2 regions of the Parapusillimonas sp. JC17 genome follow, and region 2 is predicted to be linked to the other one. Evidence: riboswitches for the same ligand, from Rfam matches in the RefSeq annotation. Region 2 holds a riboswitch; the other holds the start of a gene.
The links. Region 2 has a riboswitch for glycine ahead of ACSBPU_RS07605 (D-amino acid dehydrogenase). Riboswitches for the same ligand answer to the same signal wherever they lie in the genome.

Region 1 (4,082 bases), 2.2 Mb from region 2:
GGCGACGGGCGGCATGGCGATCCCGCAACTGGGCGCCACGGATTTCGCGCTGGGCATCGCCCGCCAGTTCGGCCTGAAAGTCGTGGAGCCGCGTCCCGCGCTGGTTCCGCTGACCTTCGATCCGGCATCATGGGCGCCGTTTTCCGAGCTCAGCGGCGTGGCGCTGGAAGTATGCGTGCGCAGCAAGCCGGAGGGTGGCAAGGCAACGTCCGGCAGGGCGCGCGGCGTGGCACCGGCCGTGTTCCTCGAAGATCTGCTTTTTACGCATCGCGGCCTGTCCGGCCCGGCGATCCTGCAGATCTCCAGCTACTGGAACCCCGGCGAGACCATACATATCGATCTTGCTCATGCACAGGATCTGGAGCGCGAGCTGCTGGACGCGAAGCCCGGCAGCCGCCAGCAACTTGGCACGGTGCTGGCCGGGCTGTGGCCCAAGCGGCTGGCCGAACAACTGCTTGCGACGCTGGATTCCGCCGCGCCGGACCTGGCCACGCGCAGACTGGCCGATGTGCCGGACAAGACGCTGCGCCGGCTCGCGTCGCGCATCCATGACTGGGCGCTCATGCCCAGCGGCACGGTCGGATACAAGAAGGCCGAGGTCATGCGCGGCGGCGTGGACACGCGCGGCCTGAACCAGAAAACCATGGAGGCACGCAGCGTGCCGGGTCTGTACTTCATCGGCGAAGCGGTGGACGTCACCGGCTGGCTGGGCGGCTACAACTTCCAGTGGGCATGGGCCTCCGGGGTGGCCTGCGGGCGGGCGCTGGCAGGCTGACCGCGGCGGTGCCGTTGATGCGGGCGACTTCGGTTCCTGTCCGGAACGCCCGCGCGTCATCGCCTATTCGACGTTGATTTTCTGTTCTTCGATCAAGGCGGCAAGCAGCTTGCGCTCGTCGAGCAGCAGTTGGCGGAACTGCCGGGAGTCCAGCGTTTTCGTTTCCGCGCCCAGGCCGTTATAGCGCTCTTCCACATCCTTGTCAGACAGCGCCTTGGCCAATTCCTTGTTCAAGCGCTCGAGGATTTCGGGCGGTGTGCCCTTGGGCGCCCACATGCCGAACCAGATATCCAGGTCTGCTTCCTTGAAGCCCAATTCGCCCACGGTGGGAGCGTCCGGGAAGAAGGGTGAGCGCGTGGCACTGACGATGCCCAGCAGCTTGACCTTGTTCGTACGGATATGGGGAAAGGCGATGCCCGGATCGCAGACGAAGTCCGCCTGGCCCGACAGGACGTCCTGCAGCGCCGGGGCGGACTTTTCCCTGAGCGACATGAGCCATACCCTGCATTACCTGCTGAAGCTGCTGGATAACATGAAGCTGCTGGACGGCGAACAGCCGGCTGACGAAGAGCGGAAACCGCTTTGAATTCAGGGCGCTTTCGAGTTATTCTTACGGGCTGCTGTTCACATCGAGTGGGAGAGCGCCGGCTTTTCCCCGGCCGCCGAAGGCGCAATTCGCCCAGAATCGCTCAGGCACCCCGTACCGCTCGTGTATTGCTTTGCCTGGGGTCAGACCCCTTTGCGTCAGGGGTCAGACCCCGTACGGGGTCTGACCCCGGGCCAAGCAAGACAGCATTCTGGAGAGACTCAGGCCGCCGCATATTGGCCGGCCGGGCGCCGAAGGTGAATACCCCTTGACCAGGGGCCAACTCTCAGGCAAAAGGACAGAAGGGCGATGCGGCCAGCGTGTTAGCTGGCTTACGTCGTATTTCCATCAGTCGTTTTCCCGTCACCGGAGCCCCCATGTCTTCTACCCTAAAGCAAACCCCCCTGTATGCGGTGCATATCGAATCCGGCGCCAAGATGGTCGATTTCGGTGGCTGGGACATGCCCGTGTCCTATGGGTCGCAGCTCGAGGAGCACCACGCCGTGCGCCAGGATGCCGGCATGTTCGACGTCTCGCACATGCTGAATGTCGACGTGAAAGGCGCAGGCGCCAAGGGCTACCTGCAGCGCCTGCTTGCGAACGACGTCGCAAAGCTGACGGTGCCGGGCAAGGCGCTGTATTCCTGCATGCTGAACCCCGAGGGCGGCGTCATCGACGACCTGATCGTCTATTTCTTTGGGCCTGACGATTGGCGCGTGGTCGTCAACGCCGGCACGGCCGACAAGGACGTGGCCTGGATGCAGAACGTGGCCCGGTCGGGAGGATTCGATGTGCAGGTGCTGCCCCGGCGCGACCTCGCCATGCTGGCGGTGCAAGGCCCCAATGCCCGCGAACGGGTATGGGCTGCTCGTCCGGGCTGGAAGGCCGCAACGGCCGAGCTCCAGCCCTTCACCGGCGTGGCGGTGCCAGACGGCGCGCTAGTGGCCCGAACGGGCTACACCGGTGAAGACGGTTTCGAAATCGTGCTTCCGGCCGCTCAGGCAGAAGCCCTGTGGCGCGACCTTGCCGCGCTCGGCGTCCGCCCCTGCGGTCTGGGCGCACGCGACACCTTGCGCCTGGAAGCCGGCATGAACCTGTATGGCCAGGAAATGGACGAGCAAGTGAATCCGCTGGTCTCGGGCCTGGCATGGACGGTATCTTTCAAGGATGCGGACCGCGGTTTCATCGGACGCGATGCGCTCGAGGCCGCCGAAGTCGACCGCGGCCTGGTCGGCGTGAAGCTGCTGGAGCGCGGGGTGATGCGCGGGCACATGAAAATCCGCAGCGACAAAGGAGACGGCGAGCTCACCAGCGGTTCGATGTCGCCGACCATGGGGATTTCCATCGGCATGGCGCGGGTCCCCGTGGGCGTGCAGCCCGGCGATGCGGTCCAGGTCGAGATCCGGGGCAAATGGCTGCCCGCCCAAGTGGTAAAAATGCCTTTCGTACGCAACGGCAAAGTGATTGCCTGATTCAAGTTCCTAAACACTAATATCAATACAAACGGGGTAACACATGACTCTTCCCACCGATCGCAAATACACATCCTCCCACGAATGGGTCAAGCCCGAAGGCGACCTGCTGCTGGTGGGCATCACCGATACCGCGCAGGATCAGCTGGGCGACCTGGTGTTCGTCGGCGACGTCAACACGGGCGCGCAGCTTACGGCCGGTGAAACCGCCGGCGTCGTGGAGTCGGTCAAGGCCGCCTCCGACATCTACGCGCCGGTGAACGGCGAAATCGTGGAATTCAACGAGGCGCTGAACGATCAGCCCAACCTCATCAACGAAGCGGCTTTCGATACCTGGATCTACAAGCTCAAGCCCGAGAACATGTCCGATATCGACGGCTTGCTCGATGCCGCCGGCTACCAGGCTATTTCCAACGATTGATGGCATTTACCCGCCGCGAACCCGTTTTTGTTTAGGTCGACTATGTTGCGTGAACTTGATCCCCATTCCGATTTCATCCCCAGGCACCTGGGCCCGTCTCCAGCCGATCAGGCAAGAATGCTGCAGGCCATCGGCGCGCCCGACCTTCATTCGCTGATCGCCGAGGTCGTGCCGGACAGCATCCTCAAAAGGGGTGCGCTGAAGCTTCCGGCGGCGCGCAGCGAAGCGGATGCGCTGGCGGAACTCAAGGAAATCGCGGGACGGAATCAGATGTTCCGCAACTACATCGGCCAGGGTTACTACGGTAACCACGTACCCAACGTCATCCTGCGCAACATCCTGGAAAATCCCGCCTGGTATACGGCATATACGCCATACCAGCCCGAGATTTCCCAGGGCAGGCTCGAGGCCCTGCTGAACTACCAGACCATGGTGGCCGACCTCACCGGGCTGGACATCGCCAACGCTTCGCTGCTGGACGAGGGCACCGCCGCGTCCGAAGCCATGACCTTGGCGCGGCGCGGCTCGCGTTCCAAGAGCAAGGTGTTTTTCGTATCGCAGCATTGCCATCCGCAGACGATCGAAGTGGTCCGGACTCGAGCCAGCGGCCTGGACATCGAAATCGTGGTCGGCGATGAATCCCAGGGGCTGCCCGACTGCTTCGGCGTGTTGCTGCAGTATCCGCACAGCCTGGGCGGCGTGGCAGACTACCGCGCCCTCGCTCAGGCCGCGCACGACCAGGGCGCCGTCGTGGCTGTTGCCACTGATCTCCTCGCCTTGGCCTTGCTGGTGCCCCCCGGCGAATGGGGCGCCGACATCGCCGTCGGT
Region 2 (4,082 bases):
CCCGGTTTTGCGATTACTGACGCATAGCAAGGGCCCCACGTCGCCGGCCAACGGCTCGATACTCGCGCTCAGGCCCAGCTTGCGCGCTTGCTCCCCGGCCATTTGCATCATCTGCCCGACCCGCCCCGGGTCGTGTGTCGGCGATTCCAGCCGCACCCATTCCTCGATGCCTGCGACGAGGCTTTCCGTGGTTTCCCTGTTCATTGCACCTTCCATGTGAATGTTAGACAAGAGGCTGAAGCCGGACGCGCGGCGCCAAGCGCAAACCATTCTACCTGCCCGCTCCGCGACACATGGCGCCAGGAAATCCAGGTTGCATTACACTCATATCAAATAAACTGAAGGATGAAAGAGGCGCCATGGCCTTCACGACGGAAAACGTCAAGGTATTTCTTGCTGTGCTGGACACCGGCAGCTTTTCAGCTGCCGCCCGGCGGCTGGGCCGTGTACCGTCCGCGGTCAGCATGATGGTCGCGCAGCTCGAGGCGGAACTCGACCTGGCCTTGTTCGACCGCTCAGGCCGCGAACCCCGGCCAACCAGCGCCGCACTTGCCCTGGAACCCCAGGCGCGACAGCTTGCGGGTCAGTTGCGCCAATTGCAGACCCATGCGCTCGCCCTGCACAAGGGCCTGGAAAGCCGCTTGACGCTGGCTATTGCGCCCGAGCTGCTGTCCGCACCCTGGAATGATCCCCTGGTCCTGCTTTCCAATGAATTCCCATCGCTCGAGGTCGAAGTGCTCTCGGCGCCGCAGGCCGACGCGCTTCGCATGCTCGAACAGGACAGCGCCCAGCTGGCCATCGTGTTCGAGCGTCCCGCCACCAACGAGCATGAGGCCTTTCAGGAATTCAGCAGCGAAATCCTGGTCGCCGTCATCGCCCCCGATCATCCCGCGTTCTCGAACGGCCGCAGCATGCTGCGCCAGGAGGAATTGCTCGATATCCGGCAAATCGTCGTGGCCGGCCGAGATGCCGACGAAACCGATCCCCGCGTCGTCGTGGCGCGGCAGATATGGAGAACCGACAATTACCTGGCCACGCTGAGCCTGGTACGGTCGGGACTGGGCTGGGCCTACCTGCCGCGCTCCCTGGTGCAGCCGCTCACCCAGAGCGGAACGCTGGTCGAGATCACTTTCGAGAACATCAGCAATCAGCTACAGCTGTGGGTGGATGTCGTCTGGTTGCGGGATCGACCCCTGGGGCTGGGCGCGCGCCGCTTCATCGAGCTGGTCAGGCAGGTACGGGGCCCGCGCCAGATCGGCGATTAGAGCCTGCATCAACCAGGGCCTAGGCGGCCTGCCGCGCCTCGGACGTGGGCGGGCCGGCTTTCATCGAGGGAGCTGGCTGCATGGCCGATGCAGGCAGCCCAAACACCTTGTCGAAAATCAGGCTGAACACGAAGGTATAGACCAGGAAAAATACGATGAAGCCCAGATCCAGCACGAATGCTTCCCACCAGGATACATTCAGCCACCATGCGAAAAAAGGCACGAACGCCACGATGAGGCCGCCTTCGAAGCCGATGGCGTGCGCCACGCGGCGCTTCACGCTGCGGCCCTTGATCGTCTGGCGGGATTCCCAGTGCTCGAAAAGCGCATTCCAGACAAGATTCCAGACCACCGCAATCAAGGATGCGGCAACGGCCGCGACGCCTGCATGGCCCGGTGCATGCCCGAGCATCGCCAGCGCGACGCTGGTCAGGATGACGGCGATGAGCTCATAAAGCGATACATAAACCACCTTGCGTTTGACGCCCTGCATGGTGCGACTCCATAAATACTTTGATTGAACCGAAAGAAATATACCTCCGCCTCAGCCCCGAAAAAAGTCAGCTTCTATCAGTTTTTCTGACATGTTGACCGTACCACGGGTTTATCCCCAATTGAGCTCTTTCCGGAATCCGGCTACGCTCTTGCTCGTCCATATAAAGATCATGCAGAAGAGTCCGGCCATCCATGCCGGCGCCGACGGAGCAACCGCCCCGGAAACTCTCAGGCCACAGGACTGCAACGGTCAGGACAATCTGGAGAGCGGCGCGTTGGGCGCCCACCGAAGGGGAACCCGGCAAGGGTGAAACTCTCAGGTAAACGGACAGATGGGGCGTCGCCGTCATTCGGCGGCGACCACATCTATCTGGAGCTCTCATGCACCATATCGCCATCATCGGCGCCGGCATCAGCGGCGTCACGTCCGCCTACGCCCTTGCCAAGCAAGGCCATGCGGTTACCGTCATCGATCGCCTGCGCTATTGCGCCATGGAAACGTCGTATGCCAATGGCGGCCAGCTATCGGCCTGCAACGCAGAAGTCTGGAACAGCACCTCGACCGTTCTGAAAGGAATGCGCTGGATGCTGCGCCGCGATGCCCCGCTGCTCGTCAACCCATCCCCAAGCTGGCACAAGTACTCATGGATGGCGGAGTTCGTCCGCCATATCGGCAATTACCGAGAGAACACGCTGCGTACGACACGACTCGCCATCGAAGCACGCCAGCATCTGTACAAGATGGCGGAAGACGAAGGCATAGACTTTGACCTGGAAACACGCGGCATCCTGCATGTGTTCCACGATCGGAAAAGCTTCGAAGCCGGTCGGCGGGTCAATGCGCTATTGCGCGAAGGCGGCCTCGAACGCCACGAAGTCACACCCGCCGAGGCGCGCGACATCGAACCCACGCTGACCACCGAATGCTATGGGGGCTTTTACACGCCCTCCGACGCCACGGGCGACATACACAAGTTCACGCGCGGATTGGCGCAGGCGTGCGAGCGCAAGGGCGTGCGCTTCCTGATGGACACGGAAGTCACCGATATCTCCGCCCTGGAGCAAGGCCATCGACTAACCATCAGGCAGGCATCCACCGAGCACCTGGACGCCGATGCCGTCATCGTCTGCGCCGGCACGGCCAGCCGGCGATTCGCCTCGATGCTGGGCGACCGTGTGAATATCTATCCGGTAAAGGGGTATTCCATCACGGTCAACCTTGAAGACGAGCAAAGCATCGCGGGGGCTCCCTGGGTCAGCCTGCTGGACGAAGAAGCCAAGATCGTGACCAGCCGCCTGGGGCGCAATCGCTTCCGGGTAGCGGGCACGGCGGAATTCAACGGCTACAACAAGGACATCCGCGCCGACCGGATACTGCCCCTGACCAATTGGGTCCACCGCCATTTTCCGCAGGTTGACACTTCACGCGTCATTCCTTGGACGGGACTGAGGCCCATGATGCCCGACATGATGCCGCGGGTGAAGGCGGGCAGACGGCCCGGGGTCTTCTACAATACGGGCCATGGGCACCTGGGCTGGACACTGTCGCCGATCACGGCGCAGATGCTGGTCGACGAGATCGCCCGCAGCGGCGCCAGAACCCAGGTCGCCGTGGCGGCCTGAACCCATGGAATATTTTATTTTGTAAGTCGTCCCGCGCACGGAAAATGGCGTAGTAAACTCTGCGCTCCACTTTCCGTGCCGAACACCATCATGCTCGATGAGCGCTTTTCCATTGCGCAGCTTTCGCGCCTATCGCCGCGAGGCAAATCGGCGGCCAACGACGACACTCACACCAATCCCTGCCTCAGCTGCGGAGCATGCTGCGCACACTTCAGGGTTTCCTTCTATTGCGGGGAAATCGCCGATGAGCGCGGCGGCATGGTCCCTCCCGAACTGGTCACGCAAGTGGGACCCCTGCGCGCCTGCATGAAAGGCACGGAATATGGCGGCAAGCGCTGCATCGCGCTGCGAGGAGAGCTCGGCCAGGACGGAATCCATTGCGCCATCTACGAGCAGCGCCCTTCGCCGTGCCGTGAATTTCCGGCTTGGCAAGAAGATGGTTCTCCCAACCCGGACTGCCAGCGCGTCCGCATGAAGATCGGCCTGCCGCCGCTGCCGGCCATCACAAAAGACGACGACCTCGACCCGGGAAATACGCCGCCCCGCCGTGGCGACGTCGCTGCCTGATCTGCCTTGGGGTCAGACCCATTTTCGGCCTGGGGTCAGACCCCATGCGGGGCCTGACCCCAAAATCAACGAACAAGCGGCAGCTCCCAATTTCGGCCTGGGGTCAGACCCCGTATGGGGTCTGACCCCAAA

Region 1: linked by a shared signal. The riboswitch ahead of gcvT (glycine cleavage system aminomethyltransferase GcvT) and the one ahead of ACSBPU_RS07605 (D-amino acid dehydrogenase) in region 2 are both predicted to bind glycine.

The regions. Positions count from the first base shown of each region.
Region 1 is NZ_CP197474.1:3,733,447-3,737,528, reverse strand. Features, by position in the region: gene ACSBPU_RS18090 (NAD(P)/FAD-dependent oxidoreductase) at 1-775, shown strand, start outside; gene ACSBPU_RS18085 (Bug family tripartite tricarboxylate transporter substrate binding protein) at 839-1,267, opposite strand; glycine riboswitch at 1,400-1,491, shown strand; glycine riboswitch at 1,563-1,673, shown strand; gene gcvT (glycine cleavage system aminomethyltransferase GcvT) at 1,739-2,833, shown strand; gene gcvH (glycine cleavage system protein GcvH) at 2,877-3,254, shown strand; gene gcvP (aminomethyl-transferring glycine dehydrogenase) at 3,297-4,082, shown strand, end outside.
Region 2 is NZ_CP197474.1:1,582,035-1,586,116, reverse strand. Features, by position in the region: gene ACSBPU_RS07620 (M20 family metallopeptidase) at 1-204, opposite strand, end outside; gene ACSBPU_RS07615 (LysR family transcriptional regulator) at 360-1,265, shown strand; gene ACSBPU_RS07610 (PACE efflux transporter) at 1,285-1,758, opposite strand; glycine riboswitch at 1,924-2,014, shown strand; glycine riboswitch at 2,015-2,102, shown strand; gene ACSBPU_RS07605 (D-amino acid dehydrogenase) at 2,142-3,383, shown strand; gene ACSBPU_RS07600 (YkgJ family cysteine cluster protein) at 3,459-3,950, shown strand.